DNA from 3 places in the Paenibacillus stellifer genome. Region 2 is predicted to be linked to each of the others. Evidence: predicted binding sites of a transcription regulator. Region 2 holds the regulator's gene; each other region holds the start of a gene.
What was found. The regulator LexA, encoded in region 2, represses DNA repair genes until DNA is damaged. The targets are predictions, from matches to a motif close to CGAACATATGTTCG.
Positions count from the first base shown of each region.

Region 1: PSTEL_RS02625 (YhjD family protein) is a predicted target of LexA. The motif match lies at 6,739-6,752, and genes of this name have one in related genera.
Region 3: PSTEL_RS19840 (SPL family radical SAM protein) is a predicted target of LexA. The motif match lies at 3,315-3,328, and genes of this name have one in related genera.

Region 1 covers NZ_CP009286.1:532,282-543,144, forward strand. Annotated here, with positions in the region: gene PSTEL_RS02595 (dihydrofolate reductase family protein) at 249-767, opposite strand; gene PSTEL_RS02600 (alpha/beta fold hydrolase) at 764-1,654, opposite strand; gene PSTEL_RS02605 (winged helix-turn-helix transcriptional regulator) at 1,782-2,144, shown strand; gene PSTEL_RS02610 (nucleotidyl cyclase domain-containing protein) at 2,282-2,551, shown strand; gene PSTEL_RS27345 (hypothetical protein) at 2,583-2,723, shown strand; gene PSTEL_RS02615 (alkaline phosphatase family protein) at 2,772-4,397, shown strand; gene PSTEL_RS25965 (alpha/beta hydrolase) at 4,409-5,641, opposite strand; gene PSTEL_RS02625 (YhjD family protein) at 6,308-6,715, opposite strand; cyclic di-GMP riboswitch class I at 7,221-7,311, shown strand; partial or broken gene PSTEL_RS28880 (choice-of-anchor A family protein) at 7,451-8,188, shown strand; gene PSTEL_RS28275 (hypothetical protein) at 8,233-9,045, opposite strand; gene PSTEL_RS28280 (LPXTG cell wall anchor domain-containing protein) at 9,071-9,328, shown strand; gene PSTEL_RS02640 (alpha/beta hydrolase) at 9,514-10,470, shown strand.
Region 2 covers NZ_CP009286.1:3,255,663-3,266,525, forward strand. Annotated here, with positions in the region: gene metH (methionine synthase) at 1-1,267, opposite strand, end outside; gene PSTEL_RS15005 (HAD family hydrolase) at 1,557-2,342, opposite strand; gene PSTEL_RS15010 (hypothetical protein) at 2,399-2,926, opposite strand; gene PSTEL_RS15015 (DUF896 domain-containing protein) at 2,975-3,184, opposite strand; gene PSTEL_RS15020 (LysM peptidoglycan-binding domain-containing protein) at 3,341-3,748, opposite strand; gene lexA (transcriptional repressor LexA) at 4,023-4,649, shown strand; gene PSTEL_RS15030 (L,D-transpeptidase) at 4,766-5,104, shown strand; gene PSTEL_RS15035 (hypothetical protein) at 5,397-5,729, shown strand; gene PSTEL_RS15040 (carbohydrate-binding protein) at 6,544-7,311, shown strand; gene glnA (type I glutamate--ammonia ligase) at 7,515-8,843, opposite strand; gene PSTEL_RS15050 (MerR family transcriptional regulator) at 8,874-9,284, opposite strand; gene PSTEL_RS15055 (methionine gamma-lyase family protein) at 9,368-10,621, opposite strand; gene hflX (GTPase HflX) at 10,773-10,863, opposite strand, start outside.
Region 3 covers NZ_CP009286.1:4,296,590-4,307,452, reverse strand. Annotated here, with positions in the region: gene PSTEL_RS19855 (precorrin-2 dehydrogenase/sirohydrochlorin ferrochelatase family protein) at 1-582, shown strand, start outside; gene hemC (hydroxymethylbilane synthase) at 586-1,545, shown strand; gene cobA (uroporphyrinogen-III C-methyltransferase) at 1,550-3,097, shown strand; gene PSTEL_RS19840 (SPL family radical SAM protein) at 3,347-4,366, shown strand; gene PSTEL_RS19835 (aldo/keto reductase) at 4,583-5,569, shown strand; gene hemB (porphobilinogen synthase) at 5,928-6,926, shown strand; gene hemL (glutamate-1-semialdehyde 2,1-aminomutase) at 7,005-8,300, shown strand; gene PSTEL_RS19820 (RluA family pseudouridine synthase) at 8,360-9,241, shown strand; gene greA (transcription elongation factor GreA) at 9,479-9,964, opposite strand; gene PSTEL_RS19810 (LysM peptidoglycan-binding domain-containing protein) at 10,208-10,863, shown strand, end outside.

The sequences.
Region 1 (10,863 bases), 2.7 Mb from region 2:
CGCCGTTTTGTTGTAAATAGCTCTTTGTCTACCATTCGTCTACCCTGTAATCGACTAATGTGTTTGCGCTTAGAAAGTTATAAGTAGGCCAAGTTTATCAAGCACATTTAAGAAGTATACGAATAAGTGTTGCCTTTAAAATCTGGATACGGTTTTCGGATGAGTTAATCTATTGCATGTTTCTGAACATAATAATGACCCCTCGAAAGGAGCCATGGCGCTGGCTGAAGATAATTCGGCATAAACTTCTAGGAAACCGTTCGATCAATCGCATAGCGCAGTTGAACGACGCCACTGCCGAGAGGTTTGCAGTCCAACAGCTGCACATGCTTAAAACAATAGTTATCTTTGTCGATTAAGAGATTCAATCCTCTACCTTCCAATACAGGTGCCACATTGAAAATCACTTCGTCTACAAGTCCTTGCCCCAGGAATGAATTGTGGATTTCCGTACCACCGCTAATAAGAGCGGACCGATGCCCTTTCTCTTCCAGATAATCCAAGGCTTCCTTTGGCGATCTTACAACCTTTACTCCCGGAATTGCCGTGGCGCTTTTAGAAACTACAACGATATCAATATCGGCAAAGGGCCCTGGTCCACCGCTGCCGCGCATTCCTTCGAAGGTCCGACGCCCGACAATGAAGTTTCCTGCTGATTTGGCGTGAGTAAAGAAGTCGTCCAACGCTTCTTTTTTTGGCGGATTTTGGGGGCCGGATTGTGCATAATTGCCGTTGGCGGTTAAGGTTGCCCATATAACGGATTTCATAGTCTTACTCCTCCTTCTATTCGTTTCGATAGTGTTCGGATAGCTGCCGCCACCCGTTCCGGACGATCTTCTTGAACGTAGTGTGAAGCATCTTCCAGAATCTCGGTTTCGTTCATCGGCAAATATTTTTTCCATTTGGCCATCTGTTCGAGCGGGAAGCCGGCGCTATCTTTCGTCCCCCACAAAATGTATGCGGGCAAATCGGACAAATTAGACAGTTTTGATTCAATGTCGGCGAGCCACTTTCGCGCTTTACGGATATACCTTGGAAAAACCCATGTCGGTATCCTGGACTCCGGAGTCGGGAACGGATCTGTATAAGCTTTGCGCAAACGATTCGTGACTTTCTCCGCATGATATATACCATGAGGGACAATGACTTTGGCGAAAAAATTACGCTGTGTCTGAAGCCAGTACCCGATAGGCCAGCCACCCATGGCGAGCGAGAACAGTTTCATCGGCAATATTTTCGCGGGCCATGCCCAAGTATTCATCACGACGATGCCGCGCAAGTTATCTCGATGCCGTACCGCGTAGTTGAGGCCGATGGGACCTCCCCAATCTTGAACGACTAGAATCAATTCCTTTAGATTCAAATGTTGAATCAGGTCATGAACGGCTTTCGAATGCTCTTGTGGTGTAAACCGGTAGCCGTCAGGCGCCTTCGACATCCCGAATCCGGGGTAGTCTGGAGCGATAAGGCGGAACTCCGCACGAAGCTCCTTAATTACGTTTCGATAAAGATAAGACCAAGTAGGGTTTCCGTGCAGGAGAAGAACCGCTGGCCCTTGCCCTTCATCGACGTAGTGGATACAACCGTCGCGGTATGGCAGCCAGCGATCGGTGAACGGGAACTCCACAGCGTCCAATTCAAACGGTCTATTCAAGAGGACCCCTCCTTTCTAACCAAGGATTCCTTTCCTTGCTTCAAATCTTAAATGATCTGTGGTACATTTGAAAAGTAGTTACATTAAAGTGCAATAGTTTCAAAAAATGAACTATGGAGTGGTCAAAATGATGGATCAATCCTGCCCGGGCACTGTTGAACCTATTCTGGAAATCTTGGATAGCAAATGGATGCTTCTTCTCCTATTTGAACTGTTCAACGGAAATCGACGTTTTGGCGAGTTGCGTCGTAAACTGCAACCGATTAGTCCGAAAACGTTGACCGACCGATTGAGACTGTTAGAGGAAAAAAGAATCGTCACGCGTACACTTTACCCGGGCGTGCCGCTGCATGTCGAATATGACCTTACCGAGAGCGGGAAGGCGCTGCAACCGATTTTTGAAGCGATGTGGACGTGGACTCAGGAGCATGGCGCATGTCTACGGAACAAGACGATCGAGGGGGATCAAGAAGATGAGAGGGTAATGTGAACCTGTGTTTTAAAAATGAAAGGGCCATCCCGCAAAGGATGGCCCTAAAACTTGCTGTTATAGACAGCGCGGATTCTCTGAACTGCAAAGGATTATGCGGCAGCATCTGTTAACGACTTATTTTCAGCCGATTCTGAATGTCATTTTATGATTTTATCGGGCACACCGACCGTGTCTTCGTGTTCGAGCTCCTGGTTCTGATCACCCTGGAATGCAGCTTGTTTGGAGCTGTAAGTATCCGGCGCCTGCTGCTGACTGTTGCTGACGTTCGCGCGGAGATGGGGATTTTTATGAATCCGCTGACAAGTCTCCCGGGCAATCGGATCATCGATGAGGGTTATCCCAATTACATTCAGCTGGAGCAATTCAGTGTGCTGTACATCGATCTGGATTATTTCAAGTCTTAGTGAGATGCTCATGCTCGACTTCGCGGCGAACATGGCGCCGTACTTGGGGGACAACACTCCTACGCAGGCGATGATTCCGGTAAGCGTGGGATTGTCCGCTTTCTTCGGCACTTTCCTGTTCTTCAGCTTCGGCGGTCATTATTTTCTCGTTTTTGACAGCGCTCATGGTTAAACCTAAAGGGTAAAGGGCAAAATAAAACGCCAACAATTATCCCCATTCATGGATTTGAAGGGGATTTTTCATGAAAGCGAGTGGACAAATATGAGAAAAACTGCAGTCATTATGCTGGTCTTTCAGATCATGACCGTGGTTTCCGGCTGCCAAAAACCTAATTCGGAAGAACAGGATCTGCGGCACGTAAAATCAATACAGGACGACAATTCCCCAAAAGTGATCCTTCTAATGGCGGACTCCTTGATGGCCAGTGCCATTGACGAAGGAATCCGGCAGAAGCAGCTTCCTACTTTTCAATTTCTGATTGAACACGGACAGTATTATAAGGATGTCGTTAGTTCTTTTCCTACAATGTCAGTTACGGTCGACAGTTCGCTTCTGACTGGAAAATATGCTGATGTACATGGTGTTCCGGGGCTTATCTGGTATTCTTCCGACAAAAAGAGGATTATCAATTACGGAACTGGACCGATGGAGGTGTTCAGGCAGGACGTCGATACCGTATTGACCGACGCATTAATAAACCTGAACGGAAGCCATCTAAATCGAAAGATTCCAACGATTTATGAAGATTTGGCTCACATTGGCCTGAAATCAGGTTCGATTAACGGATTGGTTTATCGAGGAAAGAACGACCATGTACTGTCGATTCCAGAATGGATACAAGTTCCTACCACTTTGAAACGGGATATTCAGGTGAAAGGTCCGGATTTCTTGGCTTTTGGCGCATTATCCAACCCTCTTGACGGGAAAGTGAATTTGGCTCAAGGATTAACGAATCGGATGGGGATGAACAACGATTTCTCTGTCAAATCGGCTAAGTATTTGATTCAAGCTAACAAATTGCCTGATTTTTTGTTTGTTTATTTGCCGGATCTGGATCGTAAGCTTCATCAAAAGGGTCCCTCGAATCTGGACGGAGTCAAAAAATTGGACGGGCAAGTTAATAATCTACTGCAATCCTTCGGTTCCCCTGAACAAGCTCTAAAAGAGGTCATATTCGTAATTTTGGGAGACAGTGGTATGACACAGCTGCTGCCCGCCGATCAAAATCCAGTGATCGATTTGCCCGTCATGTTTGAAGGGGTCAACATTTTACGTCCTGGTGAAACTGCGACAGATCAGACAGAAATCGTTCTGGCTGTTAACGAAACGATGGGTTATGTGTACAAGCTAAAACCAAATCGTTCGCTACAAAATCTAGCCGATACGTTGAGCAGGGATGAGCGAATCGATTTTATCGCATGGCAAGAAAAAAATTGGATCCATGTCATTCAGGGTGGAACCGCCAAGCGGTTTAAATATAAAGAAAAAGGAAATATGATTGACTGCTACAAACAGTCGTGGACTATCGAGCAGGATTCCGGGGTCCTCGATCTTAAAGTCAATGCTGACGACGGACGTTTGGAGTATGGCGCATATCCAGATGCATTGCAGAGGCTGGCAAGCGCTCTCCACTCGCATCAAGGGGATTTCATGGTCGTTACAGCTAAACCGGGCTACGAATTGGCGGACAGTAGCTCGCCGACGCACAAGGGCGGTGGGGGGCATGGGTCCATTCGGCAAACTGAATCGCTTGTTCCCTTGATTATCACTGGAACCAATCGCAAACCCGAATATTTGCGAATGGTCGATTTGAAATCATACTTGCTGAAGCTATTAACACAATAAACAACCGGGCGCTATAGAATGTTGACCAGCTTGTTCTGCCCGTCAGTTGAAATTCCCGGCTTTAAGGTCAGCTCCAGCGGATTCTTCAGATTCACATAGAGACTGGTGTCGGCGGCCACTTTCCCCTTCTTATCGGATAGCTGGAAGCTGACGGGATAATAATCCCGGGATGTCTCTGACGGTACGGATATTTCATATTGCACGGCCCCATCCTTATCATCCTTCTCCTGCACCTCCCAGGAATCGGGCGCCTTGACCCGGATTTCCCCGGACTTCTCCGCCTTCTGTTCCAGCGTGATGCGGAAGCGGTCGCCCCGGGAGCTGACTAATACCGGACCTTCTTTGATCGTGAGGTCGGGGCTCCAGTGCTTCAGCAGCGTTTTATGTAAAAATTGCGTCATCTCAAACAGAACGTCGGTCCAGTATTTGTCCGTTCCGTGGCCCTCGCCTTCCATCGTGTACAGCTCCGTGTATACACCCTTTGCCTGATGCTGTTTGACCATCTTCAGAGTCTCTCCATAGTCGGCGGTCCGATCCTCGGTTCCATGGATGAACAGAACAGGCGGGTCTTGCGGATCAATTTCATGGGGAGAGGACATGGGGCCATACAGATTTATTACAGCGAAAATATGGCTCTTGTCACGACTCTTCCAAATCCGGTCCCCCGCGTTCATGAAAGTCAGCGTCAGTTCCCCACCGGCTGACTCGCCGCTGACCGCGATTTTCCCCGGGTCTATGCCGTATTCCGCGCCATTCTGTTCAATCCAATCATAGAGACTGCCCATATCGTCAATGGCATCGTTGACCGCTCCGGTCCAATCCTCGTTGGCATTGTCGCGCAGCCGGTAATCGGCAGAAATCACCACGTAGCCCATCTTGGCGAACACATCGGCGAACTTGGCCATATCGCTCTTGCTGCCGTAGCTGAAGCTGCCCCCATGCGCCATAAGCAGCACCGGTCTGGCTTTCAATGAATCCTGGGCAGGTTCATATAGATCCAGCAGGAGCTTTTCCATGCTTCCTTTCGCATTAGGTTTATTCGCGTATACGATATTTTCATGCTTTTCCACCTGTGTAAATGCGGGATACAAATAGCGGTTTGGGTCCAAATCGGCTTGCGCCTGCGAGCTTGCCTGCGGCTCCTGCTCCTTGTTGGCATTCGGACGGAGGCTGCAGCCAGGCATCAGTATTAGCAGACAGGCCAGAATCAAACCGAACTTGATGATCGCCTTTTGGGTTGGCATAGTCACTTCTCCTTCATTCTTACGTGATATTCTTGCATCTCCGCTAGCGTACTGTCCCGCTAACCGGAGGCTGGAAGGCACAGGCTCAGGGAACATGATCCGCCAGACATTGAGTGCAAACGATTGCAATTCAGTGTAAGTGAATACAAAGAAATTCAAAATTTGTGCTGTAATCCTGAAAATGCCGCTCTCCGTAGAGTTCGCCTTCCCATCCTGAATTCCTCTAACGGACAAAATATTGATACATGGATGTGCTGTGCTGGTAAGGGAAACAATGTAAAGACATCAGTTTCCCTCCAGGTCTGCCCGTCCACGGGCAGAGGGATTTCATCAATCTTTTATCTGCTCTTCATGCAAATTTAAGCTTGACCCCTTATAGTAAGGACATACCCCCTTACGACATATATATTGGCCCTGCCGGATAACGGCGGGGCACTTTTTTTGAGGGAAAGTCCGGTCCCTCGGAATAACTTTCGTTATTTCTTTAGATTTGAGCGGCCATTATTCAAGAAACAGAAGCTTCCGGCTAAAATTTAATGATTTTTTCAGGTTGCGATCAGGTTTTTTTCAGGTTCGGGGGGTATATTAGAGATACCAAACACCCCCCAGTGTTTTGTGTATATATAGTTCAAGGCTCTGCCGACTCCCACGGCAGAGCCGCTTTTTTTAATGGGAATGCCGAACGCCAAGCTGATACTGATCTTCATAGCTCTGGTAGGCCGAGATGTCGAGGCCCAGATATTTGCGCATATGTATGGCGGCCTGCGCAGCAATGATGTCGTTAAGCAGCAGCATGGTTTCATGAAAGCCGTGGCAGACATATTTGGCTTCAATGCCGTCCGGTCTCCGCCGCTGCTCGTAGATTTTGACCCCGCGCCGTCTCATTTCGCTCCGTACATCCCGCAGATCGCAGGTTGCGAGGCGGGCGGCGGCCTGCAGCATGTCCAGATAGGGAGCGGGCGTCCGGAGGTGGGTTGCGATCAGTTGGGCATCCCTTTCGAAGGCCGACAGAATCAGCGGCAGCATCACGCAGGACTTGACGAGCATATGGTCTTCGCGCTGAGATCTGTACATGCGGACATCACCTCGGAATAATGGGAACATATATTCGTATTTTACCTCCAACTCACAAAAATAATCAATGGAATTTCTAAACATGTCTGCGAATTGTGATATAATTCACAACCTTATAATCGCACATGAGCTATATTAAATTCAGGTAATTAAAATTAAAAATATTAGTTAAGGAAAGAGGAATTATCATGAGAATGGAAAGCAGTTTCCTCCGCGGCTTGATGTTTGGCGTTGTGTTCAGTGTTCCGCTGTGGATGTCTCTGATTGGCTGGCTGCGCGTGCTGTGACCGTTCTTGTTTAATGGGTATATAGATCGATTTATAGAGAGAAGGGACCGTCTTTCTGAAGGCGGTCCCTTTAATATGCGCAAAAACTACCTATTCACATCTTATATGTATGAGTAAAAGGACCGGATTAGTACCAAGAAATAGGATTGACGAATCATATATAGGGTGCTAGAATTCCATAATATGAGAGACAAAAGTCATAGATAATTTCATTTGTTCATGTATAAACGCAAAACAGTCGAAAGGCTGCGACGCAAAGCCCAGGAGTCTACCGCGTGTACACAACGCCATGATCGTCCGGCCGCCATGAAAGCCAGTCAAGGCTATCAAGGCGGCCTTTTTGCTGTTATTATAAGCCGCTGCAGCCATTGACCTTAATCGACAATTTTAGAGGTGAGGGCAATTGATGAAGAATTTGAAATCATGGGTATCCTTGATGCTGACCGGGATGATCTTGGTATGGTGCACTATTGGGGTTGCTGGCAAGGCTGACGGAGCAGCGGCCGGGTTCTTAGGGACAGCGGGATATTATAATGCTTTCATACTAGGCAATTTTACGCAGTCTTTCACGGATACGGAAGGAAGATTAGCTGCCGGAGGAAATGTTACGCTAAACGGTTATTCTGTCGGGTTTAAGCTTAGCAGCAGCGAGCGCGAAAAGCCCGCCGTTCTTGTGGCTGGCGGAAACTTGACGTTCAATGGCGGCGAGATTCTTGGAAACGTGGTATATGGAGGAACGGGCCAAATCGGGGCGGAAGTGAATGTCACCGGAACGAAGAGCCAGGGCACGCCTATCGACTTCCCGTCGGAATTTCGTTATTTGACAGAGACATCGCAGCGATTGGCGGCGTTGGAAGCAAATGGAGTGACCGAGTACCAGTGGGGACGGTTGACACTCACAGGAAAAGATAAGCGGATGAACATCTTCTCCGTCTCAGGCAGCGATCTGTCCCAGGCCAATACGCTGGTGATCGATGCTCCAGCCGAATCGACAGTAATCGTTAATGTTGACGGCGCCTCGAATCAGCTTCAGTATTTTGGTTTCTCGTTGCAGGGTATTTCACGCGAGCATGTTCTGCTCAATTACAGCCAGGCTTCCGAGCTTGTCATTAGAGGGATCGCAGTGGAAGGCAGTGTACTGGCCCCGGGAGCGGCCGTCAATTTCGACAATGGCCAATTCAACGGCACGCTCATCGCGGCTTCGGTTGTAGGGGGCGGGCAGTTCAATCATCATCCGTTCACGGGAAGTGATGAGACGCCTGAGCCGAGCCCAAGCCCAAGCCCGAGCCCAAGCCCAAGCGTAAGTCCAAGCCCGAGTCCGACGCCAACACCGTCGGAGACAGCGAGCCCGACGCCAACACCGTCGGAGACTCCGAGCGAGACGGCAACGCCGACGCCGGAGATACCGAGCGAGACGGCAACTCCAACACCAGTGACGCCAAGCGAGGCGCCAACGCCGACACCGGATACGCCGATCGAAACCGCAAGTCCGACGCCAGAGGTAACGCCGAGCGAGACGGCAACGCCAACGCCGGAGACTCCGAGTGAGACGGCAACGCCGACACCGGAGACTCCGAGCGAGACGGCAACGCCGACGCCAGTGACGCCGAGCGAGCCGCCAACACCGACGCCAGTGACGCCGAGCGAGACGGCAACACCGACGCCAGTGACGCCGAGCGAGCCGCCAACGCCGACACCAGTGACGCCAAGCGAGCCGCCAACGCCGACACCAGTGACGCCAAGCGAGCCGCCAACACCGACACCAGTGACGCCGAGCGAGCCGCCAACACCGACGCCAGTGACGCCAAGCGAGGCGCCAACGCCGACACCGGATACGCCGATCGAAACCGCAAGTCCGACGCCAGAGGTAACGCCGATCGAGAGCCCGACGCCAACGCCGACTTCCGAATCGACAACCGTCATCAACGATGAACCCGTTCCTATTGGACCGGTAAATTCGCCTGAAGCATCGGCGGCTCCGTCACCGACGCTATCACCGACGCCGTCGCCTTCTGCCACACCTTCGGGTGATGAGGTTACCATTGATGATAATCCTCTTCCGTTAGGCGTGCCTTCGGCAACACCAACTGCAACACCAATAGCGACACCAACGGCGACGCCTTCCGCGTCTCCCGCCCCATTGGTAACGCCGAAGCCTGAAGAGCTGGAACTCGGCGATGACCCTGTGCCTCAAGGAGTTCCTGCGCCTGTCGGCAAGCTGCCTAAGACCGGGGAAGAGAGCCACATGCCTTACTACGCAGGCGGCGCTGCAATCTTGGCGATTGGCTTGCTGTTGAGATTAAAGGGAAGACGCAAATTCGAATAATCTGCAGTACCTATAAGGGCATTCATTCATTTGAGATGCACCCCTTGGAAGAGACATTGGAACCCCCTGGGTTTCCGGTGACATTCCAAGGGGTGTTGTTTTTGTCCGTACCTTCCGATCTGATATACTGGGTGTTATCTGTTGTCGTATTTGCAGGAGAAGGCGAGGTGGCGGATTTGTTGTGGATGATCATTGCGGTGCTGGCCGTTGCGGTTTGCGCAGGCGGCGTTACGTATGCCGGTCTCTATTTTTACAAAGTCGCTATATTCAGGACTCCCAAAATGTTCATTGCAAGCACGCCGAAGGCCAAGGTGAAAATGAAGGAAGAACCGCCTACGGCGGGTGCATCCTGGGGAGAAGGACAGCAGTGGATCGCCGCCCAGCAGATTCGGGAGCTGGAACTGACCTCGGATGACGGCCTGAAGCTGCACGGCTACTGGATTCCTTCGGAACGGGCCGGAGGACGGACCGCGATTATCGCACATGGCTATTCGGGCAAAGCCAAGGACATGGGGGCGTATGCGAAGCTCTATCATGACAGGCTTGGCTTCAACGTGCTGTTGCCCGACGCACGGGGGCATGGTCAATCGGAAGGGAGCTACATCGGGTTCGGCTGGCATGAGCGTCTGGATTATGTCAAATGGATCCGCCGCGTCATTGAGGAGACGGGGGGTGATGCGCAGATCGTGCTGCACGGCGTATCGATGGGCGGAGCGACTGTACTGATGACTTCAGGCGAAGAGCTGCCCCCGCAGGTTAAGGCGATTGTCTCCGACTGCGCTTATACTTCCGTCGCCGCCGAGTTATCCTATCAGTTGAAGCGAATGTACCGGTTGCCGTCCTTTCCGTTCCTTCAGGCCGCAAGTCTGGTCTCGGCCATCAAGGCCGGCTATTCCTTCCGGGAGGCCTCTGCACTGAGGCAGGTTCGCCGGTCCGGAGTGCCGATCCTGTTCATTCATGGAGATGCGGATACGTTCGTCCCTTACTTCATGCTGGACCAGCTGTATGAAGCATGCGGCGGACCCAAGGAACGGATGGTTGTGCCCGGGGCCGGGCATGGTCTGGCTTATGATACGGACAAGGCGGGATATATTAGCCAGGTAGGGGAGTTTGTCGCCCGGTACACGAAGAATTCTCCGTAAAAATGGACAGCGCCCGGCTTTCGCTTATGCGAATGCCGGGCGCTTATATGTGGCGGAAATCTCCGTTCTTATGCAACTGAGAACAGCTTCCGCGTATATTTAATCTTTCCCTACCGCCTGCCTGAAATGGCGGTCTCTATACTCCTCTTTCATTTCCAGCAGCCGTATGGCGATAACAGTTCTGCATCCAAAACGATAAAAGCCCTGCCTCTCTTCTATCCTTGCGGCTCCAATGACCGCTCCAGTGTGAATCGGAAAATCTACAGCTTCAATATCATCTTACCAGAAGAACCTGCGGTGCTACGGTGAAAGGGCCGGTGAAGCCCCGAGCGCCAAGTTCTTTGAAAATTTTAAGGTATATAAAGGTCTATAAGTACATGTAATCAATTCTAA
Region 2 (10,863 bases):
ATTGCAGTGCCAGATCAATAACCTTTGGATCGGTAGTATCGATCATAAGCGGAACCTTGACCTTTTTGACGACCAGCTCCAGAAATGACTTCATATCCTCGGCTTCATCCCGGTCCGGGTCCTGCACGCACACATCGACAACCTGCGCTCCGCTCTTGACCTGGGCGCGGGCGATTTCGGACGCTTCCTCGTATTTCCCTTCGACAATCAGTCGCTTGAACTTCCGCGATCCCAGCACATTGGTACGTTCGCCTACCATATATGGACGGTTATCCTGCTCCACATAGACGGGATCGATACCGGATAGTGCAGGAGGATGACTGCCTTCCAGCAGACGAGGCGGATACGCTTCAAGCGCTTCAGCCATTGCCTTGATATGCGCGGGCGTTGTGCCACAGCAGCCGCCGGCAATATTCAGCCAGCCTTTCTCGGCAAAGGCCGAGATTTTGCGGGCCAGGGAATCCGGCGATTCATGGTAATTGCCGTTCTCATCGGGCAGTCCCGCGTTCGGATAGCAGCTGACCGCAACCGAGGCCATTCCAGCCAATGAACGGATATGGTCGCGCATAAACTCCGGCCCTGTCGCACAGTTCAATCCGATGGAGATCGGGTTCAGATGCTCCAGGGAAATATAGAAGGCTTCGATATTTTGGCCGGCAAGCGTCGTTCCCATGGGCTCGATCGTCCCGGAAATCATAATCGGCAGAGTGACGCCTGTCTTGCGGAAAGCCTCGCGGATTCCGATGCTGCCCGCTTTGACATTCAGCGTATCCTGCGAAGTCTCCAGCAGCAGCGCGTCAACGCCCCCCTCAATCAGAGCAACCGCCTGTTCTTCATAGCTTGCCGTAAGCTCGGGGAACGTCACGCCGCCTGTAACGGACAGCGTCTTCGTCGTCGGTCCCATCGCGCCCACCACATAACGAGGCCGTTCCTCCGTACTGAAGCGGTCAGCCGCTTCTCTCGCTATAGCCGCAGCTGAGAGATTGATTTCACGCGCTCTCTGCGGAATGTCATATTCGGCTAGAACCACAGAGGTGGCGCCGAATGTATTCGTTTCAATCAGATCGGCTCCTGCTTCCAGGTAAGCCTCGTGTATCTTGCCGATGACTTCAGGACGTGTCAGCACCAGCATTTCGTTGCAACCCTCAAGCTCTTCTCCGCCGAAGTCGTCGGCAGTAAGCGGAACCTGCTGGATCATCGTCCCCATGGCTCCGTCCATTATTAAGATGCGCTTCGCCAGCGCTTCCGATAGTGTAGGTTTTGCCAACTTCAAATCCCCCTAGTCAAACATTAGAGTAAGTTTAGCAGAATAAAGGGGATTCGAAAAGTCTCCCGGCCACTCTGCAGCCCGCCGCCGTTCCGGCGGCATTTCGTTTCCTGGACAATGACATCGCACGTAAGTCCTGCGTTAATAAATTTCTTTTATTATACACGGTTTCGGGTCATATGAAAGCAGGAATACGAAACTCAACATGTAATCGCCCAGGCAGTAGAGGTGAAAAAAAGGACCGATCCTCACTCTGAGGCTCTGTCCTTTTTAATATCACAATAATGTCTTATAAAGATTCCACAAGCGGCAGCAGCTCGGTCAAATGCTTGATCTCGTAATTCGGTACAATCTCCGGATCCGAAGGCTTGCCAGTGCGGTTGATCCAAACCGTAGTCAGTCCGGCAGCCAAACCGCCGCGAATGTCGGTCGTCAGCTTGTCCCCGACCATAACGCCTTCCTCAGGCTTGATGTTCAGGCGTTCCAGCGCATGCGCAAAAATCGCAGGGTCCGGCTTGCCTTTGCCGAAGTTTCCGGAGATCACGATATGATCAAAGAATGGAGTCAGCTCGGGGACGCCATCCAGCTTCTCCTGCTGAAGCGCAGGACAGCCGTTCGTCAACAGCAGAAGCTTCACTTTACCCTGGAGCGTCTTCAGCACTTCGAGCGTCTCTTCGTAGATATACGGACGGCTGCGGCGTTCTGCGGCGAAGCGGGCTGCAAGGGTCTCGGCCAGAGCCTCGTCATCAATCCCGACCGACAACAGTCCACGGCGCCACGATTCCTTCCGGTAGACAGGTGCCAGCTGCTCCAGCTTCCGGAACTCCGGTTGTTCCCCGGCAGTGAAGTTAGCCCAGAGCGCCTCAAACGGGTTGATGCCGATCATTTGGGTAAACGGGAACGTTTCGTAAGACTCGTACAAGCTCCGCGCTTCCTTGCGTACAGCGGTCTCCAGCAGCTTGGGGTCTACGGCGTCGCCGGCAGCCAAGCAAGCGTGCTCAAAAGCTTCTTCAATGCTTCGTTCATCCCATAAAAGCGTATCGTCCAGATCAAACAGTACAGCAGCAATCGGCATTTCCTCCACTACTTCCTCTCTTCATCCAGATTATGCGGTATACAGTTTCAAAAAACTTACTCGCTCTCCAACGGAATGCGGTGCTGTTTCGCGAACTGCTCCATACGTTCACCCATGGCAGCCGTATCGTAACGGTTGATCAGCTTGGAGAAGACCCAATTTCCCCGCTTGGCTTTTGGCTTAATGCTCACGGCGCGGCGAGATACGATAATCTTCTCGATCTGGTCAGCTTCCAGGATTCGGTTCCTATTGAACTTAAAGGTGGACACCTTTGAACGTTCGACTTTGAGATAAGGGCGGCGGAAGTAGATCAGGGCCGCGAGACCGAAATAGAGCACTACCCCGATCCAGTTCATCACGGAGTTGTTCTTCGAACCGTTTGCTGCCGCGTCAACCTGGGCGATAAAGGCATACAAAATGCCGAGCGTCACAAGGACAACCGGAAATGCAATGTTTCTTCCTTTAAATACATCGCTTTCAGCCTGTGAACGGGAGGCATGAATCGATTCCTTGCCTTCCTTCTTCCTTTTTTTGTTAAGCTGCTGTGAATTGCGTTGAACCATTCTTTCCCAAGAACGGGCCATTTCCTTTCCTCCTAGTCATACTGAAATATCTATGAAAGGACAGGCCCCTTAGTGCAGGGGCTTGCTGCCGTTCCCATCATTTCCTTCGTTATCTACAATTTCAATGGATTCAAGCTGAGCGCGGAAGTTACGGCGCACGTTGCCCAGATAAATTTCACGGAGCCTGGCGCGTTCCGCCAATTCTTCCTCGTTAAGCCCTTCGCTCTTCTGCTTGCGGGCAAGCTCGTTAATCCGGTTAACCAGTTCATCTATGTTCAAACCATTTCCTCCTGTCGAAACATGACATTTAAGTCATTCTAACTTTGCCATGAGAAAAAGAGCTTGTCAAGGCGATCCCCTGAAAGCTCTTCGACATCTGATATTGGGTTGGATTGTGATCATTAGCTAAAGATCGCTGTGCTGGTAGCGCCTGTCTTACTCTTCATAGATAGGAACCGAAATCACCTGGCCTGCCTGCAGCCCGCTGACATTCAGATGATTATGCTCACGGATCGCCTGCATGTAGACTACTGTTCTCATATTCGACGGCTTGTACTCCTGAGCGATGCCCCACAGCGAGTCTCCCGATTCTACAACAACCTTACGTTCCTGCTGAGGCGATTTCTCGGAGCTGGCGAACACCTGGTTCACAAGCGTGAAGCCGGAAATTATCATAAGAAGAATTAACGAGATCTTGAACATGCCAATACGGTTCAACACCGTTATAGAATTGACACTTCGGTTAGATCCCGAACCGTTGACTTTGTTCGTCGAGCGGGTTTCCTGTCTAACTGCCGGAACAGATTCTTCATTATAGATGCTCTTATATGTACCATATCTCATGGGTATCATCCTCCAAACACTTGTTCTTACTTACAAAACTAATATAGCACGAACATGCGTTTCGATCAAGAGGTTTTTCGAACGAGTGTTCCCTTTATTTTTTGAAGCAATTTAAGCCTCTTCTTTACTACTAAACTGAAGTTGAGAGGTTACTATTTCTTAATGCAGATTCAGCCATTACAGGTTTGCTTCATCAATTTTAGAACTTATGTTTGTGCGAACGAAGGTTCTGTGTTATAATTTTCCCAAACATTACTACATGGGGTGTATTCCGATGTCAAAGATCTCGAGTCGCCAGCTGGCGATCCTGGAGTTTATACGCAACGAAGTTCGCAGCAAGGGGTACCCGCCCTCAGTCCGGGAGATAGGTGAAGCCGTTGGACTAGCCTCCAGCTCGACCGTTCACGGTCATCTGGACCGGCTGGAGAAGAAAGGCCTTATCCGCCGCGACCCGACGAAACCCCGGGCCATTGAACTGCTTGGCCAGGAGGAATCCGAGAATGTTCATCAATTTGTCCAGACGGTCGCAAGAGTACCGGTTGTCGGCAAGGTTACCGCAGGCATACCGATTACGGCGACAGAGAACATCGAAGATTACTTCCCCCTTCCTACTCATTATGTTGGGGACAACAAGGTATTTATGCTCTCCGTGTCGGGTGACAGCATGATTGAAGCGGGCATTATGAATGGCGATTATGTCATCGTCCGGCAGCAGCAGACCGCTGACAATGGTGATATCGTCGTAGCGATGACCGAGGAAGATGAAGCTACAGTCAAGACCTTCTATAAGGAAAGGGATCATATTCGGCTTCAACCAGAGAATCCGTCTTACGAACCGCTTCGCTTGAACCGGGTTACGATTCTCGGCAAGGTTATTGGTCTTTTCCGTGATATTCATTAAGCTACTATAACAGCAGCACTTAAAGGCAGAGCCGTACAACGGCGCTGCCTTTTTTCATTATGATTAGCATTTCATATGAATTTGGGGGCATAGGATGATAAAAAGGGGGAATCACTGTGCCCAACTACCGCATCATAGTCGATCTGTCCGACCATATGCTGTATCTCCTGGATCAGGACACCGTAATTCGGGGCTTTCCCGTCGGGATCGGTAAAATGCTGACCGTAACCCCAGCCGGTGAATATACCATAATCAATAAGCAGCCAAATCCTGGCGGGCCCTTCGGCGCTTATTGGCTCGGGTTATCCAGACCGCATTACGGGATTCACGGCACGAACAATCCGGCTTCCATCGGCGGCAACGTGTCGCATGGCTGCATCCGGATGCATAATCAGGATGTGCTGGAGCTGGCCCGCACCGTTCCGCTTCATACCCGGGTCACAATCCGGAAGTAAGGCGGCGCTATTTGTAAGCTAAAGACTCAGCGCAAAAACCGCCGCCCGGCGGTTTTTTACGATGGCGGTCATTTTGCCAATACTGATTCTTCAATTGAAGTTCGAAGCAAATGACGATCGAGTTGCGTTATCCGCATGAATCAGCATTTAAGCTGGCAGAACGCCCCTCCTGTCCGATCCAGAACAGCCGCAGTTTCAATTTCCCGTGCAATTCAATGCCCGATTAACCAAAAACTTAGAGTACGCATAGAGTGTGATACGGAGGATGCGCTCAATATCCATTTTCGAAATTATGCTCAGGGAGGAAGGAAAGACCATGGCTCCTCTCGGAAACCGCAACAATTCAGGCGCCAAGAAGAAAAGCACAGCGTCGACAGTTAAGAAGAATAAAGGGCTTGAAGTGGCGGTGGCTGCATTGTTGTTGAGCGGTAAGCTTAAGGTTGATTCCGTTCAAATGTTCACCGACGCTTCTCTGTTCGTCAGCCTGGTGGGGAAATACAAAACATTGAGCGATATGGGCGACACCAATGTCGATAAGCTGGTTAACTTTATGAACGAGAACGGCAACTTAACATTGAACGATTTGATGGGAGCTCTAAAAAAGCAAACCGGGAATAACAAATAACTTCAAAAGAAGGTGTGTCCGAATGAGCGATTTTGACGGCGAAGGGTTTGCTGTGAACATACTCCTGGTAATTGTAATTACATTGTTGATTATGGGATCGACAGATATCGAGGATTTGACCGGCGCCCCTACTTCTTCCTGAATACCGCCCAGGCTTTGCCTTGGGTCTCCCATGATCAATCAGCCTAATATGTAAAACTCCCCGCAAGGTGGTCAAGCCCTCATGCACCGATTGATCTTCTTCACGATAACATTTCAACATATCACTGCATGAAAAATTGCACTCTTAAAGCCAGTTCCGAAAGAGCCATTGCCGCCTGATTGAGAAGAGCTTAGACATCCAATTCGAAAAGTGTCTCCACAGGAGGAATAACCTGGGCCACTTGAAGAACTTACTGTTTTTTATTCAGCGGTAAGGATCAAAATCAAAGAAGACATCTACCCCGGCAAAAAAGGTACAGCCTCCATTTTCTGAAGGACTGTACCTTTTTCTATGAATGGAATTTTCCAATGGACTCGGCGAATATCGACAGCCTTTAAGGTGACTTTTGTGCTTCCTTCCTGTTTATCGACCTTTTATGACATATTATCCCATATATTATTCTAGTACAATGTTACTTTATTACTATTTACATATAATTCTGCTAAAGATATCCTTATTGATAGGAAATAATTAACATTCAACAATTTACAACCAATTCTCAAGTTTCAAAGGAGGAATGAAAAAACACAAAGAAATGTGCAAACGTATGAACAACATTCTTGTCGGCTCAAGACCCGGTGTTTAAAAATTAAAATTAGAGGAGAGATAGCAGTGAAAGCAATTAAAAAACTTTTTGCTGGATTGATGATGTTTACTCTGATTTTTGGTGTATCCTTTGTGGGATCGGCATTTGCCAGCGGTGATGAGGTCAAGCTTCTTGATTCGGATGTCAGCGTTATTTATAAACCTGGATATGTCGGATTCAGCGGAAATATTGATGTTGCTAATCTGGGAACCGTGAAAAATGTCACTGTCCATTACACGACAGATAACACAAATTGGTATGATACCAGTGCGAGTTATGTAGGGCCGACGGATGGAACCCATGAGAAATGGAATTTCAGCATCTTCACAAATGATTCTACAACAGATCATTCCGAGTTGAAGAATCTGAGCTTCGTAAAATTCGCAATCAAATACGAAGTGAATAACCAGACCTATTGGGATAACAACGGGGGAGTAAATTATTACAATGAAGTCAACAGTACAGTTCCCCTCGATTCCGTTATTTTGGGATTACCAAATGTGCTTAACGCCAAAAGTACTCTGAGCAATGGTGAGTTTAGCGGAAACATCTACGTTAAAAACCTGAGTTCGACGAAAACAGTAAAAGTCGTATACACAACGGACAACTGGGCAACGGTTCAGGAGGGCTTCGCTACTTACAATGGCTCCTTGAACAATTTCAATAGTGTTGAAAGATGGAGCTACAGCTTCAATGTTCCTGGTGCTGCAGATGTTAAATATGCGATTTCGTATACAGTTGGCGGGCAGACGTATTGGGATAATAACTATGGCCATAATTACGAGGTCCAATAATTCATTTTAAGAGTGCAGCTAATAGCAGGATCGCAGGCGAATTATTATAATTCCTTGAACGCGAAACGAGCCTTAGAAGAGATCTAGGGCTCGTTTTTAGTGACCTAAAGGTGATCGGAGCATGGTCAGCCACCCAGTTCCACACCCACACACCAAAAAACCCTCAGAGCCTTACGGCCCCAAGGGTCTCGTCCATTAATACATTAATACAGCGTCAAATATTGATTCCGCTCCCAATCGTGAACCTGGGTCCGGTAAATATCCCACTCAATTTCCTTCAACTCATAAAAGTGAGCCAGCGCATGCTCGCCGAGAGCATCGGTAACTACAGGATTGCGGATCAGCTCGTTCAGCGCTTCCTTCAGATCGGCCGGCAGACTCGGAATGCCTTCCTCAATACGCTCCTCTTCGGACATCACATAGATGTTCCGGTCGATCGGGGCGGGCAGATCCAACTGGCGTTTGACGCCGTCGAGACCGGCTTTCAGCATAACGGCCAGAGCCAGGTAAGGGTTGGCCGCAGGGTCCGGGTTACGAACCTCCACGCGGGTGCTGAGGCCTCTCGATGCCGGGATACGGATCATCGGGCTGCGGTTGCTGGCGGACCAAGCTACATAGCAAGGCGCTTCATAACCAGGAACCAGACGTTTATACGAGTTGACGGTCGGGTTCGTAATCGCTGCCATAGCGCGGGCATGCTTCAGCAGTCCGGCCATGTAGCTGCGGGCGATGCTGCTCAAGCCCAGTTCGTCGCTCTCGTCGTAGAACGTGTTCTCACTGCCCTTGAACAAAGACTGGTGGCAGTGCATACCCGATCCGTTCATTCCAAAAAGAGGCTTCGGCATGAAGGTAGCATGCAATCCATGCTGACGGGCTACCGTCTTTACAACAAGCTTGAACGTCTGAATCTGGTCAGCGGCTTTGATCGCATTTGCATACTTAAAGTCGATCTCATGCTGGCCATAAGCAACCTCGTGGTGGGAGGCTTCGATTTCAAAGCCCATTTCCTCGAGTGTAAGTACAATTTCTCTGCGGCAATTCTCGCCCAGATCCATCGGAGCCAGATCGAAATATCCACCCTGATCGTTGAGCTCGGTGGTCGGGTTGCCTTTCTCGTCTGTCTGGAACAGGAAGAACTCGGGTTCCGGACCGACATTCATCGCGGTGAAGCCCATTTCTTCCGCTTCCTTCAGGCAGCGTTTCAGAATACCGCGCGGGTCTCCGGCGAACGGAGTTCCGTCCGGCATGTAAATATCGCAGATGAGCCGCGCAACGCGGTCCTGCGCAACCCATGGGAAAATAACCCATGTGTCGAGATCGGGATATAAATACATATCGGATTCTTCGATGCGCACATAGCCTTCAATGGAAGAACCGTCGAACATCATTTTGTTGTCCAGTGCCTTCTCCAGCTGGCTTACTGGAATTTCCACGTTCTTGATCGTACCGAGCAGATCCGTGAACTGAAGACGAATGAACCGGACGTTCTCTTCCTTCGCAATGCGCAAAATATCTTCTTTACTAAAGCTCACTATACCCTCTCCCTTTCGCGCTTCTGTGAATTATTTATTGAAAAACCGGGATAGCTCTCCTTGAATAAGCGAAACCTGGCCCGGTCTCTTCCCGGACACCAGCTCCTGCTTCAGCAGGCGGTGCAGTTGGGAATCGGACAGCTCGCGCCGCCGGACCTCCGTATCGGGAGTAATGACGGTCGCTTCTTCAGATTCCTTGGATACCGGATTCATGACTTGCTTGATTCCGGCAATGTTGACACCTTTTTCAATCAAAGCTTTAATTTCGAGCAGACGCTCCACATCGTTAAAAGAAAATAACCGCTGATTGCCCGAAGTACGGGCAGGTACGATCAGACTATGCTGTTCATAATAGCGGATTTGCCGCGCAGATAAATCGGTAAGTTTCATTACTATACCAATTGGAAATAATGCCATATTTCTGCGGATTTCATCACCCATGACTCATCCAACCTTCCAATGATCTTTTTCTCATCTCATTGTACATTTGGTTATATGGCGTGTCAATGGTGTGTTAGGAATACTCACAATAATTTACGATCTCGCATGCTCTGCAGGGCCATAAGTACACCGTACTTTACATGTGAATAGGTCAGCCCGCCCTGCATATACCCAATGTAGGGGGCCCGGATCGGCGCATCCGCCGACAGTTCCAGGCTTCCGCCCTGAATGAACGTACCTGCGGCCATGATAACAGGATGCTCATATCCCGGCATGTCCCAAGGCTCCGGAACGACGTGGCTGTCGACGGCGGCCGCCTTCTGAATGCCCTGTACGAAGGCGATCAAATGCTCCGGCCCGTCGAAGGCTACCGCCTGAATGAGATCCGTACGGGGCTCGTTCCAGGCCGGCTTCGTCTTGAAGCCGCAGCGGGCAAATACGGACGCGGCGAAGATGCTTCCCTTGATAGCCTGTCCAACTGTGTGCGGCGCCATGAACAGCCCCTGATACAGCCCTCGCGTCGTGCCCAGCATCGCGCCGACTTCCCCGCCGATTCCCGGCGCCGTCAGCCGGTAGGCCGACAGTTCCACAAGTTCACGGCGCCCGCAAATGTATCCGCCTGTCTCCGCCAGTCCGCCCCCCGGATTCTTGATAAGGGAACCGGCCATCAGATCAACGCCGAGCTGCGTAGGCTCCAGTGCCTCGGTAAATTCTCCATAGCAGTTGTCCACGAAGACAATGGCTTGCGGCGCCAGCTCCTTGATGCGTGCCGCCATTTCGCCGATTTGGGCGACCGAGAATGAAGACCGCCAGTCATACCCGCGCGAGCGCTGGATGCCTACCACCTTAGTACGGGGCGTTAAAACCGCCTCAACCGCAGCCCAGTCCACATCACCCGTTTCTGAGAGCGCCACTTCCCCGTAAGTAATACCGAAGTCAGCCAGGGACCCGGTTCCGTCTCCCGGCTGTCCGATCACCTTATGAAGCGTATCATATGGTCTTCCGGTTATATAGAGCAGCTCGTCCCCGGGTCTGAGAACCCCGAACAGCGCAGTTGAAAGCGTATGCGTTCCGGAAGCAAAATGCGGCCGCACCAGAGCCGCTTCTGCTCCGAACACATCGGCATACACTAAATCCAGCACTTCTCTTCCTCTGTCGTTATATGCATAGCCGGTAGATCCGGCAAAATGAAAATCGCTGACCTGATGCCGCTGAAACGCCTGAATGACTTTCCATTGGTTATGGTCGACCACCCGGTCAAGCGCTCTTACTGCTTCCTGAATCTCCAGTTCGGCTGCTTCCGCCGCCTGTAAAATATCTTCTGCAAACCCTGCCATCTTCCCCATTCGCTCCTAACATCTACATTCCATGGTGTTAACAGGACAAGGCAGAACCATGCCAGCCTGTCCTGCTGTAGTGTACACGACGATGACGAATATCCAGATATCCCCTGGTAATCACGCCACTGCCGAATTGTCTGTATCCAAGCTACTCCTGAACGTTACCAGTTGCTTCCTGAGAATTGGTCTGGTCTTTGAAGTCGGACAGCATATATCCCCATTTCTCATAGTCGTCTTTA
Region 3 (10,863 bases), 1.0 Mb from region 2:
AAGGTGGCGGAGCGTAAAACGCTGGGTCTTCTGGAAGCTGGAGCCGATGTTGCGGTAATCAGTCCGGCGCTGACTCCAGTGCTGAGCGAACTGGCCGGGCGCTCTTCACTCTTGTGGTTGAACCGCCATTATGCTCCTGGGGATACCCGAGGGGCTTTTCTTGTATATGCGGCGACCGGCGACCGTGAAGTCAACGAAGCCGTCGCCCGGGAGGCGGATGCTCTCGGCATACCCGTCAACGTAGGAAGCCACGGCGAGGCGGGCAGCTTCATTACGCCCGGCGTATTCCGCAGAGGACGGCTGACCGTGGCGGTGTCGACCTCTGGCTCGGGGCCCGGCGTTGCGGCCCGGATCACAAAGCTGCTGGACGATACGATCGGCGGGGAGTACGAGCAGTATCTGGATTTTTTGTACGAGATGCGCAGGGAAATCAAACGCCGGGAGACATCGCCGGAGATTCGAAAAGCCCTGCTTAAGAAGCTGGGCACGCTTGAGGTGCTGGACGAAATCCGGGCCGGAACGTTTATGGAATGGGGTCCGGAGCGGATAGCATCCTGGATCGCCCAAAATCGGGAGGAATAAGGCATGCGAACGATAATGGTAGGCAGCAGACAGAGCGCGCTTGCGCTGACACAGACGGGACAGGTGATCGCGGATTTGGAGCGGCTCTGCGCCGAGCACGGCTTTGCTTTTAAATTTGAGGTGAAAAAAATCGTCACGAAAGGCGACCGCATTCTCGACGTTACGCTCTCCAAAGTCGGCGGCAAGGGACTGTTCGTCAAGGAGATTGAACAGGCGATGCTGGATGGGGAGATCGACATGGCTGTGCACAGCATGAAGGATATGCCGTCCGAACTGCCCGATGGGTTAATCAATGGGGCGGTGCCTCGGCGGATTGATCCCCGCGACTGCCTGATTACACGCGGCGGCCAGAGACTGGCCGGGCTGCCCCAGGGAGCCAAGGTCGGAACGAGCAGTCTGCGGCGGTCCAGCCAGCTGGCGGCGCTGCGCCCCGATCTGGACATCCAGCCGGTCCGGGGCAACATCGATTCCCGGCTGAAGAAGCTGGAGAGCGGCGAGTATGACGCCATTCTGCTTGCAGCCGCCGGACTGACGCGAATGGGCTGGCAGGACCGCGTGACAGAGTACCTGCCTCCGCAGGACTGTCTGCCTGCCGTGGGCCAAGGTGCTCTCGGCATCGAATGCAGAGAAGAAGATTCCGAATTGCGGAAGCTCCTGTTATTATATAATGATGAAGATACCGCCCTTACCGTCGCTGCGGAGCGCCGTTTCCTTAGTGTGCTGAACGGTGGCTGCCAGGTGCCGATCGGCGCTTTTGCCACCCTTGCAGCTGAGGGAATTGCCAGCGGCGCTGGTGAGGGAGAACGGAGCCTGACGCTTACCGGAATGGTGGGTACGCCGGATGGAGCTCGAATTTTGAAAGAGACTCGCACCGGGACCGATCCGGTCACGCTCGGGGAACAGGTGGCGGAGGCGCTGATCGCCAAAGGAGCGGAGAGCATTCTGTCACAGCTAAGGGGATGAGGAGATGAAGGGGAAGGTCTATCTGGTGGGAGCAGGTCCCGGAGACGCCAGGCTGATTACGATTAAAGGAATGGATTGCATCAAGAAAGCGGATGTGCTGGTCTATGACCGGCTTGCGAGTCCGCGGCTCCTGAAATGGATGCCTGCCGGCGGGGAGAAAATATATGTCGGCAAGCTGCCCGACCGGCACACGATGAAGCAGGAGGAAATCAACCAGCTGCTCGTCGATCTGGCCTTGCAGGGCAAGACGGTTGTCCGGCTGAAGGGCGGCGACCCGACGATATTTGGCCGGGTGGGCGAGGAGGCCGAGCTTCTTCGGCGCAATGGCATTCCGTATGAGATCGTGCCGGGCATCACCTCGGCGATCAGCGTACCGGCATATGCCGGCATCCCTGTCACTCATCGTGACTATGCTTCCTCACTCTCTATCATTACCGGGCATGAGAGCCCGGACAAGCTCGACCGCTCGATTCACTGGGATAAGGTGACGAACGCGACGGGTACGCTCGTCTTCCTGATGGGCGTCGCGAAGATCGGCTATATTCGCGATAATCTGATCCGGCACGGCCGTCCGCCGGAAACGCCGGTAGCGCTGATCCGCTGGGGAACCCGGGCGGAGCAGGAGACGCTCACCGGCACGCTCGCCGACATCGAGGAGAGGGTGCTGGCGGCGGACCTTCAGCCGCCGGCGGTCATCGTTGTCGGCGAGGTCGTCCGGCAGCGGGAGGAATTGAAATGGGCCGAGCAGCTTCCGCTGTTCGGCCGGCGGATCGTCGTCACCCGCGCCCGCAGCCAGGCGAGCGAGCTGGTGGAGAGAATCGAGGATCTTGGGGGCGAACCCTATGAGTTCCCCGTTATCGAGACGGTAATGCCGCAGGATGCCGGGAAACGGGAAGCCATTGCTTCGGCGCTGTCCCGTCTGCCGGAATATGACTGGGTGTTCTTCACCAGTCCCAACGGCGTCGATTTCTTCTTCCGCCATCTGACGGAGCGGAGAGTAGACATCCGCGGCCTTCACGGCGCCCGCCTTGCGGCCGTAGGCCCGGCAACGGCGGAGGCGCTGGCGCAGCGCGGCCTGATCGCCGAAGAGCTGCCGGCGCGCTTCCGGGCGGAAGGCCTGATCGAGGCCTTCCAAGGCGAGCTGAAGCCGGGCCAGAAGGTTCTGCTTCCGCGCGGTGATCTCGCGCGGGACTGGCTGCCCGTGAAGCTGACTGAAATCGGGCTCGAGGTGACGGTGATCGACACTTACGAGACCGTTGTGACTGGCGAGGACGATGACGAGCTGCTGAAGCTGCTGGAGGAAGGGCGGATTCATGCCGTTACCTTCACTAGCTCTTCGACCGTGCGGAACTTCCTGGATATACTGAAGCGGATGGGGACCCCAGACCCGCTGCCGCTGCTTGAGCCGGTCAAGATCGCCTGCATCGGTCCGCAGACGGAGAAGACCGCCGCAGAGGCTGGACTTAAGCCGGGACTGTTGGCTGAAGAAGCGACGATCGATTCGCTTGTGGACGCGCTGTGCCGGTGGAATGAAGACTTGCGGAAGCTGTAACCTCTCAAGGGCCTTGGTGAACAGAATGAGCAAAATGATTGAACAGAATGGTTAGAGCAGATAAACGAATATGGAACGGATATGCTGCGGAACCGGGGCCGGATGGCGCCGGTTTTTTGCGATGCCTGAAAATGGTCGCATTAATTGCATCGGAAGAAACAGGTTGGATCTATGTTCCCCTGGCCAGTGTATTTTTGCGGAGTCGCATGATATAATAAGAACAAATGTTCTGATTTGGAGGGGCGGAAGATGCCGAAAACCTACGAGCAAGTGACGACTAAGACGGGTATGACGCGTGTGAAAGAGGAACGGATGCCTTTCGGCTGGTCAATCAATTCGTACCGGGGATGTGCGCATGCCTGCAGCTACTGTTTTGCCCGGGGTTTTCAGGGCTTCCTTGACCGAAAGGGTGACGACGATTTCCAGAATCACATCCTGCTCAAGACGAATGCGGCGGAGGCGCTTGAGGAACAACTGGCGCGTCTTGCCAAGCGGTTCAAGCATGATCTTGCGGCCATGCGGGAGGAGGTTGGCGAGGTTATGATCGGAACGGTGACGGACCCTTACCAGCCGGTGGAGAGCAAGGCTCTGCTCACCCGGCAATGCCTGAAGGTGCTGGCAAGGTACGAAATCCGGACTTCGGTGACGACACGCTCCCCGCTGATTCTAAGGGATCTGGAGCTGCTGAAGCGAATGCCGTCGCTGTCGGTTAATATCAGTCTGAACACCTTGAATGATGGAATTGCGCGGCGATTGGAGCCTGCTGCCCCTCTTCCGTCCAAGAGGGTGAAGCTGCTGCATCGTCTTGCGGAGGATGGCATTGCGACGAATGTGTTCATTGCGCCAATTCTTCCTCTGCTCACGGATAGCGAGGATGAATTGGAGGAGCTCTTCCATACCGCAGTAGAGGCAGGGGCCGGTTCCGTCATGACGTCGCTGCTGCGTCTGTCGCCGGAGGTCAAAAACTGGTATTTCCGCACGCTAAAGGAGGAATATCCCGATCTGCTTATGCCGTACCTCCGGCTGTACGCAGGAGGCGGTTATGCGGATGACGAATACCGCGGGAGAATGTCGCGGCTGCTGGACAGTCTGCATCGCAGGTATGGCCCGGAGCTTCGGAAGAACCGCGAACGCCCGGCCTGCCGGAGTCTGCCTGCGGAAAGCTCTATGGAACGGGAGCAAGCCATGCGTCAGGAAGCACATACGGACAGAGGTGTGGCAGAACCGGCAGATGAGCCGCCGCTGGAGCAGCTGTCGTTCTCCTTCTAGAAGCGGAAGTCGGTATGTTGGATCGGCGGCACGGCGGCGGAAGCAGGGAAGTCGGTATTGGATCGGCGGCATGGCTGGCGGAAGCAGGGAAGCGGATGTCGGATCAGCGGTATGGCTGGCGGGCACGAAGATGCGTTTACCTTCGGATCGGAGTAAAATGAAGGACATAACGTTGCCACTTATTTCACATCCTAATCGGGAAAAGAGGGAATGAATTTGGAGAAACGCGTATTGGGCAAAACGGGGCTTGAAGTATCGGCGCTGGGTCTGGGATGTATGGGAATGTCCGAGTTCTACGGCGGGCGGGATGACGAGGAATCCATCAGGACCATTCACCACGCGCTTGATTTAGGTGTGGCTCTTCTCGATACGGCGGATATGTACGGTGTGGGCCGTAACGAGGAGTTGGTCGGACGGGCGATCAAGGGACGGCGGGACAGCGTCGTTCTGGCGACCAAGTTCGGCAATGTCCGTTCCGCCGACGGCGCGATGCTTGGCGTCAACGGCCGCCCCGAGTATGTGAAGCAGGCCTGCGACGCCAGCCTGAAACGGCTGGGGGTCGATTATATTGACCTCTATTACCAGCACCGGGTCGATCCGGGTACGCCGATCGAGGAGACGGTTGGAGCTATGGCCGATCTGGTACAGGCCGGCAAGGTCCGGTATCTCGGTCTGTCCGAGGCTTCCGTGAAGACCATCGCCCGGGCGCAGTCCGTTCATCCGATCACCGCGCTCCAGACGGAATACTCGCTGTGGAGCCGGGATGTGGAGGATGGAATTTTGCCGTTCTGCCGCGAATCGGGCATCGGGTTCGTGGCGTACAGCCCGCTCGGCCGGGGCTTCCTGAGCGGCCAGATCCAATCGTTCGACGATTTGGAGGAGAGCGATTACCGCCGGTTCTCACCGAGATTCCAGGGCGAGAATTTCAAGAAGAATCTGGACCTTGTGGACCGGATTCGCGAAATCGCGCGGGACAAAGGCTGCAGTTCCTCACAGCTGGCGCTTGCCTGGCTGCTCAGCGCCGGCGACGATATTGTGCCCATCCCCGGCACCAAGCGCAGATCGTATCTGGAGGAGAACATTGAAGCGGCCGGAATCAGCCTGACCTCCGAAGAGCTGAGACTGATCGATGAAGCTGCGCCGAAGGGAGCGGCAGCGGGTTTCCGCTATCCCGAAGCCTCTATGAAATGGCTGAATAGCTGAAGACCCGTTCATAAAATAGTCTGAAATTCACCGGAATCACTGTGATATACTTAACAATGACCTTGCCAATAATATGCATGTTAACGGTGAATGGACAACCTGCATGATTACTTGGGTGTCCGGGCGCGTAAGTCATGCATGCCTAATGTCGTCCGGACGCGTGATTCATAGTCATATGGGCGCCTAATGGTGTCCTGGCGCCAAAGCTGTACGCGCCTAACCCTGAGCCGTCTGCCGCCAGAAGGAAGCGTCTTACGCTGCCTTGGCAGGGCAGATGGCCGGGGTTTCTTGCTGTTTATGGGAACATGGGAACGAATGAACGAAGCTGAAGCTGAAGCGACTATAGGAGGAACCTTTCATGAGCTTTCCAATCGTGCGTCACCGCCGTCTGCGCTCTTCCGCCGCGATTCGCGGCATGGTGCGTGAGACGGTACTGAACCCGCTGGACTTGATCCAGCCGATCTTTGTAACCTTTGGAGCCGGCGTGAAGCGGGAAATCGCTTCGATGCCTGGCGTTTACCATTTCTCGCTTGATACGCTGAAGGAGGAAGTGGACGAGATCGTCTCGCTCGGCATTCCCGCCGTGCTGCTGTTCGGCATCCCCGAGACGAAGGATGCCATTGGCTCCTCCGGCTTTGACGAGAACGGAATTGTACAGGAGGCGACCCGCCTTATCAAGCAGTGGCATCCCGAACTGCTCGTTGTCGCCGACACCTGCCTGTGCGAATTCACGGACCACGGCCACTGCGGTATGGTGCACACCCATACGGTGGACGGGGTCTTGCATGGCGATGTGATCAACGACGCCAGTCTGGAGCTGCTGACGCAGACCGCGGTCTCGCAGGCCAAGGCCGGAGCGGACATTATCGCACCGTCGAATATGATGGACGGCTTCGTCCAGGCCATTCGCGCCGGGCTGGACGAAGCGGGCTTTGAGCATGTGCCGATTATGTCCTATTCGGTCAAATACGCTTCCGCCTTCTACGGACCTTTCCGGGAAGCAGCGGATTCCGCGCCTCAGTTCGGAGACCGGAAGACGTATCAGATGGACCCCGCCAACGTCCGTGAAGCGATCCGCGAGGCGGAGAGCGATGTGCTGGAGGGCGCCGACATGCTGATGGTGAAGCCGGCTCTGGCTTACATGGACGTCATCCGGGTCATTCGCGACCAGTTCGACCTTCCGCTTGTCGCTTATAATGTCAGCGGCGAATACTCCATGGTGAAGGCAGCCGCACAGCAGGGCTGGATCAATGAGAAAGCCATCGTTCTCGAGCTCCTGACGGGGCTGAAACGGGCCGGCGCCGATACGATCATCACCTATCACGCCAAGGATGCGGTCCGCTGGCTGCGTGAATAGAAGCCCGGCGCTGAAGAGGATACGGAATATTGCGGACATAACGGTCCGGTTAAGACAAGGAGGAGGGAAGGGATGGATATGGAAACAACTTCACGCAGAGAAGAAGCTTCCCGGGCAGCGTTCGAAGAGGCGAAACGCTATATCCCCGGTGGAGTGAACAGCCCGGTCCGGGCGTTCAAATCGGTTGGACTCACTCCGGTATATGTGGAGCGGGGTGAAGGCTCCCGGATCTATGATATCGACGGCAACAGCTTTATCGATTACGTCCTGTCCTGGGGACCGCTGATTATGGGCCATGCCCATCCGGAGGTCGTGCAGGCGCTGCAGGAGACGGCAGCCAAGGGCACAAGCTTCGGCGCGCCGACGCTGCTGGAGACGGAAATGGCCAAAACGGTGGTCGAACGGGTCCATTCCGTCGATATCGTCCGGATGGTCAACTCCGGCACGGAAGCGACGATGAGCGCCATACGTCTGGCCCGGGGATACACGAGCAGAAGCAAAATCCTGAAGTTCGAGGGCTCCTATCACGGACACGGCGACAGCTTGCTTATCAAGGCCGGCTCCGGTGTCGCCACACTCGGCCTGCCGGACAGTCCTGGCGTGCCAGAGGGCATTGCGTCCAATACGATCGCCGTTCCGTATAACGACCTGGAATCGGTCAAGCTGGCCTTTGAACGGTTCGGAGAAGATATTGCAGCCGTTATCGTTGAACCGATCGCCGGCAACATGGGCGTCGTTCCGCCTCTTCCCGGATTCCTGGAAGGGCTGCGGAATCTGACGCTGAATTACGGGGCGCTGCTGATCTTCGACGAGGTCATGACGGGATTCCGCGTGAACCGCGGCTGCGCTCAAGGGTTGTTCGGCATCACGCCGGATTTGACCTGCTTCGGCAAGGTGATCGGCGGCGGTCTTCCGGTCGGCGCTTACGGCGGCCGCCGGGAGATCGTGGAGAGAATCGCACCTTCCGGTCCGATCTACCAGGCCGGTACGCTGAGCGGCAACCCGCTCGCAATGGCTGCCGGTCTCACGACCTTGAAGCTGCTGACGCCGGCGGTCTATGACCGGCTGGAAGCTCTCGGCGCCCGCCTTGAAGCCGGATTGAATGCCAATGCCCAAGAAGCCGGTATTCCGCTGACCGTGAACCGCGTCGGTTCGATGGTGTGCCCGTTCTTCTCGGAGGGGCCGGTCACGAATTACGATACGGCGAAGAGCAGCGATGTTGCCCGGTTCCGCACCTACTTCGGCAAAATGCTGGAGCGTGGCATCAGCCTCCCGCCTTCGCAGTTTGAGGGCATGTTCCTTTCGGCGGCGCACAGCGAACAGGATATCGACGATACCCTGGAAGCCCATCGCGCCGTCTTGAAGTCGCTGTGAAGCCGGAGAATCAGGCGAAGCGGCCGGGTTGGGTCCGCCGGGGCGAGTGGCTGGAGACAATGCCCGGCAGGAGCATTCTTACGGCGGAGGACCGGATGGCTGCTGCTTGTCGGTGGCTAGGCGAAACGGTCGGGATGCCAGACAAGCTGCTTGCACGGCTCTTACGGGAGAACGGAATCCAGCTCAAGGGCGACCGGATGCGCCTGGCACTCTTTCCGTCCAGGGAGCCTGGAATCGAGCCGCTCTGGCATGAGCTTGAGGTCTTGTTCGAGGACGACTTCTGTCTTGTTGTCCATAAGCCCAGCGGCATGGCTGTGCATCCGGACGGCAGCGGCGGCAGCGCAGTGACGCTGGATCATGCGGTGGCTGCGCATTACTCCTACACCGGACAGAGCTGCGCCGTCCGGCATATTCACCGGCTCGACAAGGAGACGACCGGACCGGTGCTGTATGCGAAGAATGAACTGGCCCAGCTCGTGCTGGATGAGGCCATGCGCAGGAAAGACATTTCCCGAAGATACGCCGCCATTGTGAAAGGGGTAGTGCCCAAGACTCTTCGGGTAATCGACCTGCCGATCGGACGCGACCGCCATCACGCTTCGCGCCGCCGGATTTCGCCCGGCGGACAGTCTGCGGTGACCCGTATCGTCTGGCAGGAGGCCTGGCGGGAAGCGACGCTTCTTCGGCTGGAGCTTGAGACGGGACGCACGCATCAAATTCGGGTGCATCTCAGCCACATGGGGCATCCCCTGTACGGCGACGAATTGTATGGAGGTCCGCAGGGGCCGGAGCTTTCGGGCGGACACAGGCTGAACCGGCAGGCGCTGCACGGAGAATCCCTGGCGTTCTCCCATCCCTGGACCGGCGAGGCCATAGAAGCGGCCGACCCCTGGCCGGAGGATATGCTGCAGCTGCGTGCTAGGCTGGAGGCCAGTCGGTAAGTGCATACTTCAGCTTAATAACGAAAAGGATCAAAAGCGTACCGGACTTGCTCGCCGGGGCTTTTGATCCTTTTTTAAATACAAGAATTTATAAGCTGCACGCTTATCATTAATGTTCTATTTCTTGGTAAACGCTCGGCGCCTTAAGGACGCCATAAGGAATGTTTCCTCATCTGATATGAAATGTTAAGCTATGCGCTTAAGCCGTTCTTCCGTTGCCTCGCTGAGCGGCGCTTGTTAAGCCAGACGAATCTCCAGCAGCTCGTACTCGATCAGGCCGGCCGGGGCGTCTACCTTGATGGTGCTTCCCGCCGATTTGCCAAGCAGTTCTTTGCCTAGCGGGCTTTCGTACGAGATTTTGTTGCCAGCGACATCGGCCTCGGCTGGACTGACAATGCGGTACTCCACCCGTTCGGAGAACTCGATATCGTTCAGCACGACGATGGAGCCGACGTTCACCGTAGTTGCATCCAGACTGTCCGCATTGACGACGCGGGCGTACTTCAGCATGTTCTCAAGCTGCTTGATCCGGGTCTCCATGAATGCCTGATCATCTTTGGCCGAGTGATATTCGCTGTTCTCCTTCAGGTCTCCATAGCTGATTGCTACCTTGAGACGTTCGGCCAGCTCTTTGCGTTTAACGGTTTTGAGATCCTTCAGTTCCTCTTCCAGCTGGGCGTAGCCCTCCGGCGTCAGAATGATTTCATCTTCCTTATTGGCCATTTTGATCACAACTCCAATTTTTCTGGGCTATTTTAATTCTATTGTACCCCAAATGGAGCTGCCATTGATAGTCACTGTGAAAATCGGGATGACCGGATGATCGGGAGAAGATCCGAAAGAGCTTTTCGCGAACGTCTGTCATGCGTCCATTCCCTGAGCATATACATAGGGAGAGTAACATTTTGGGCTTGCGCTCCGGGCCTGTCCCGGAGTCAGATTATGCCAAGGAGGAGGACGTTTCCCGTGTTTGACCAGTCCCACGGCCTGCGGTTTGACATTTATGAACGAATTCATCTGCCTCAAGACCTTCCGGGAATTGCCGAACTGGAAGAAATTGAGCTGCTGCCCGATATTCAGGTCACCCAGCGCGAGGACCGCGCGGAGCTGCACGGACAACTGGTGCTGACAGGCCTTTACCGGAGCGAAGACGACATTACCCAGCAATTGGAGCATTCCATTCCCGTTGAAATTACGGTGCCGCTGACCCGTGTCAGTTCGCTCGATGAAATCGGGGTTGAGATTGAGAATTTTGATATCGATCTGCTGACGATGCGGAGCCTTAATGTTACAGGCGTATTGTCGCTGCGCGGAATCGACGGAGGTGGGAACGTTCCCGCCTGGCAGCGAGAGGAATACACCGTTGTCTATTCTCCTGAAGAAGACGAGGCCCGCGAAGAGGAAGAGAGGGTCCAGGACAATCCGGGAGACGATAGCGGCAAGCTGTACGAGAATTCCGTGTGGACCTTCGGCGAAGGCGCAACAGAAGAGGAAGATCAGGAGGATCATTCGTTCCCTGGAATAAGCGCGATTCCGGATAATGATCAGGGTGAAACAGTTTTGACGTTGAGCGGTGATTGGAACGAGGGGACAGGCGAAGCAGAGAGCTTCTCTGTAAATGA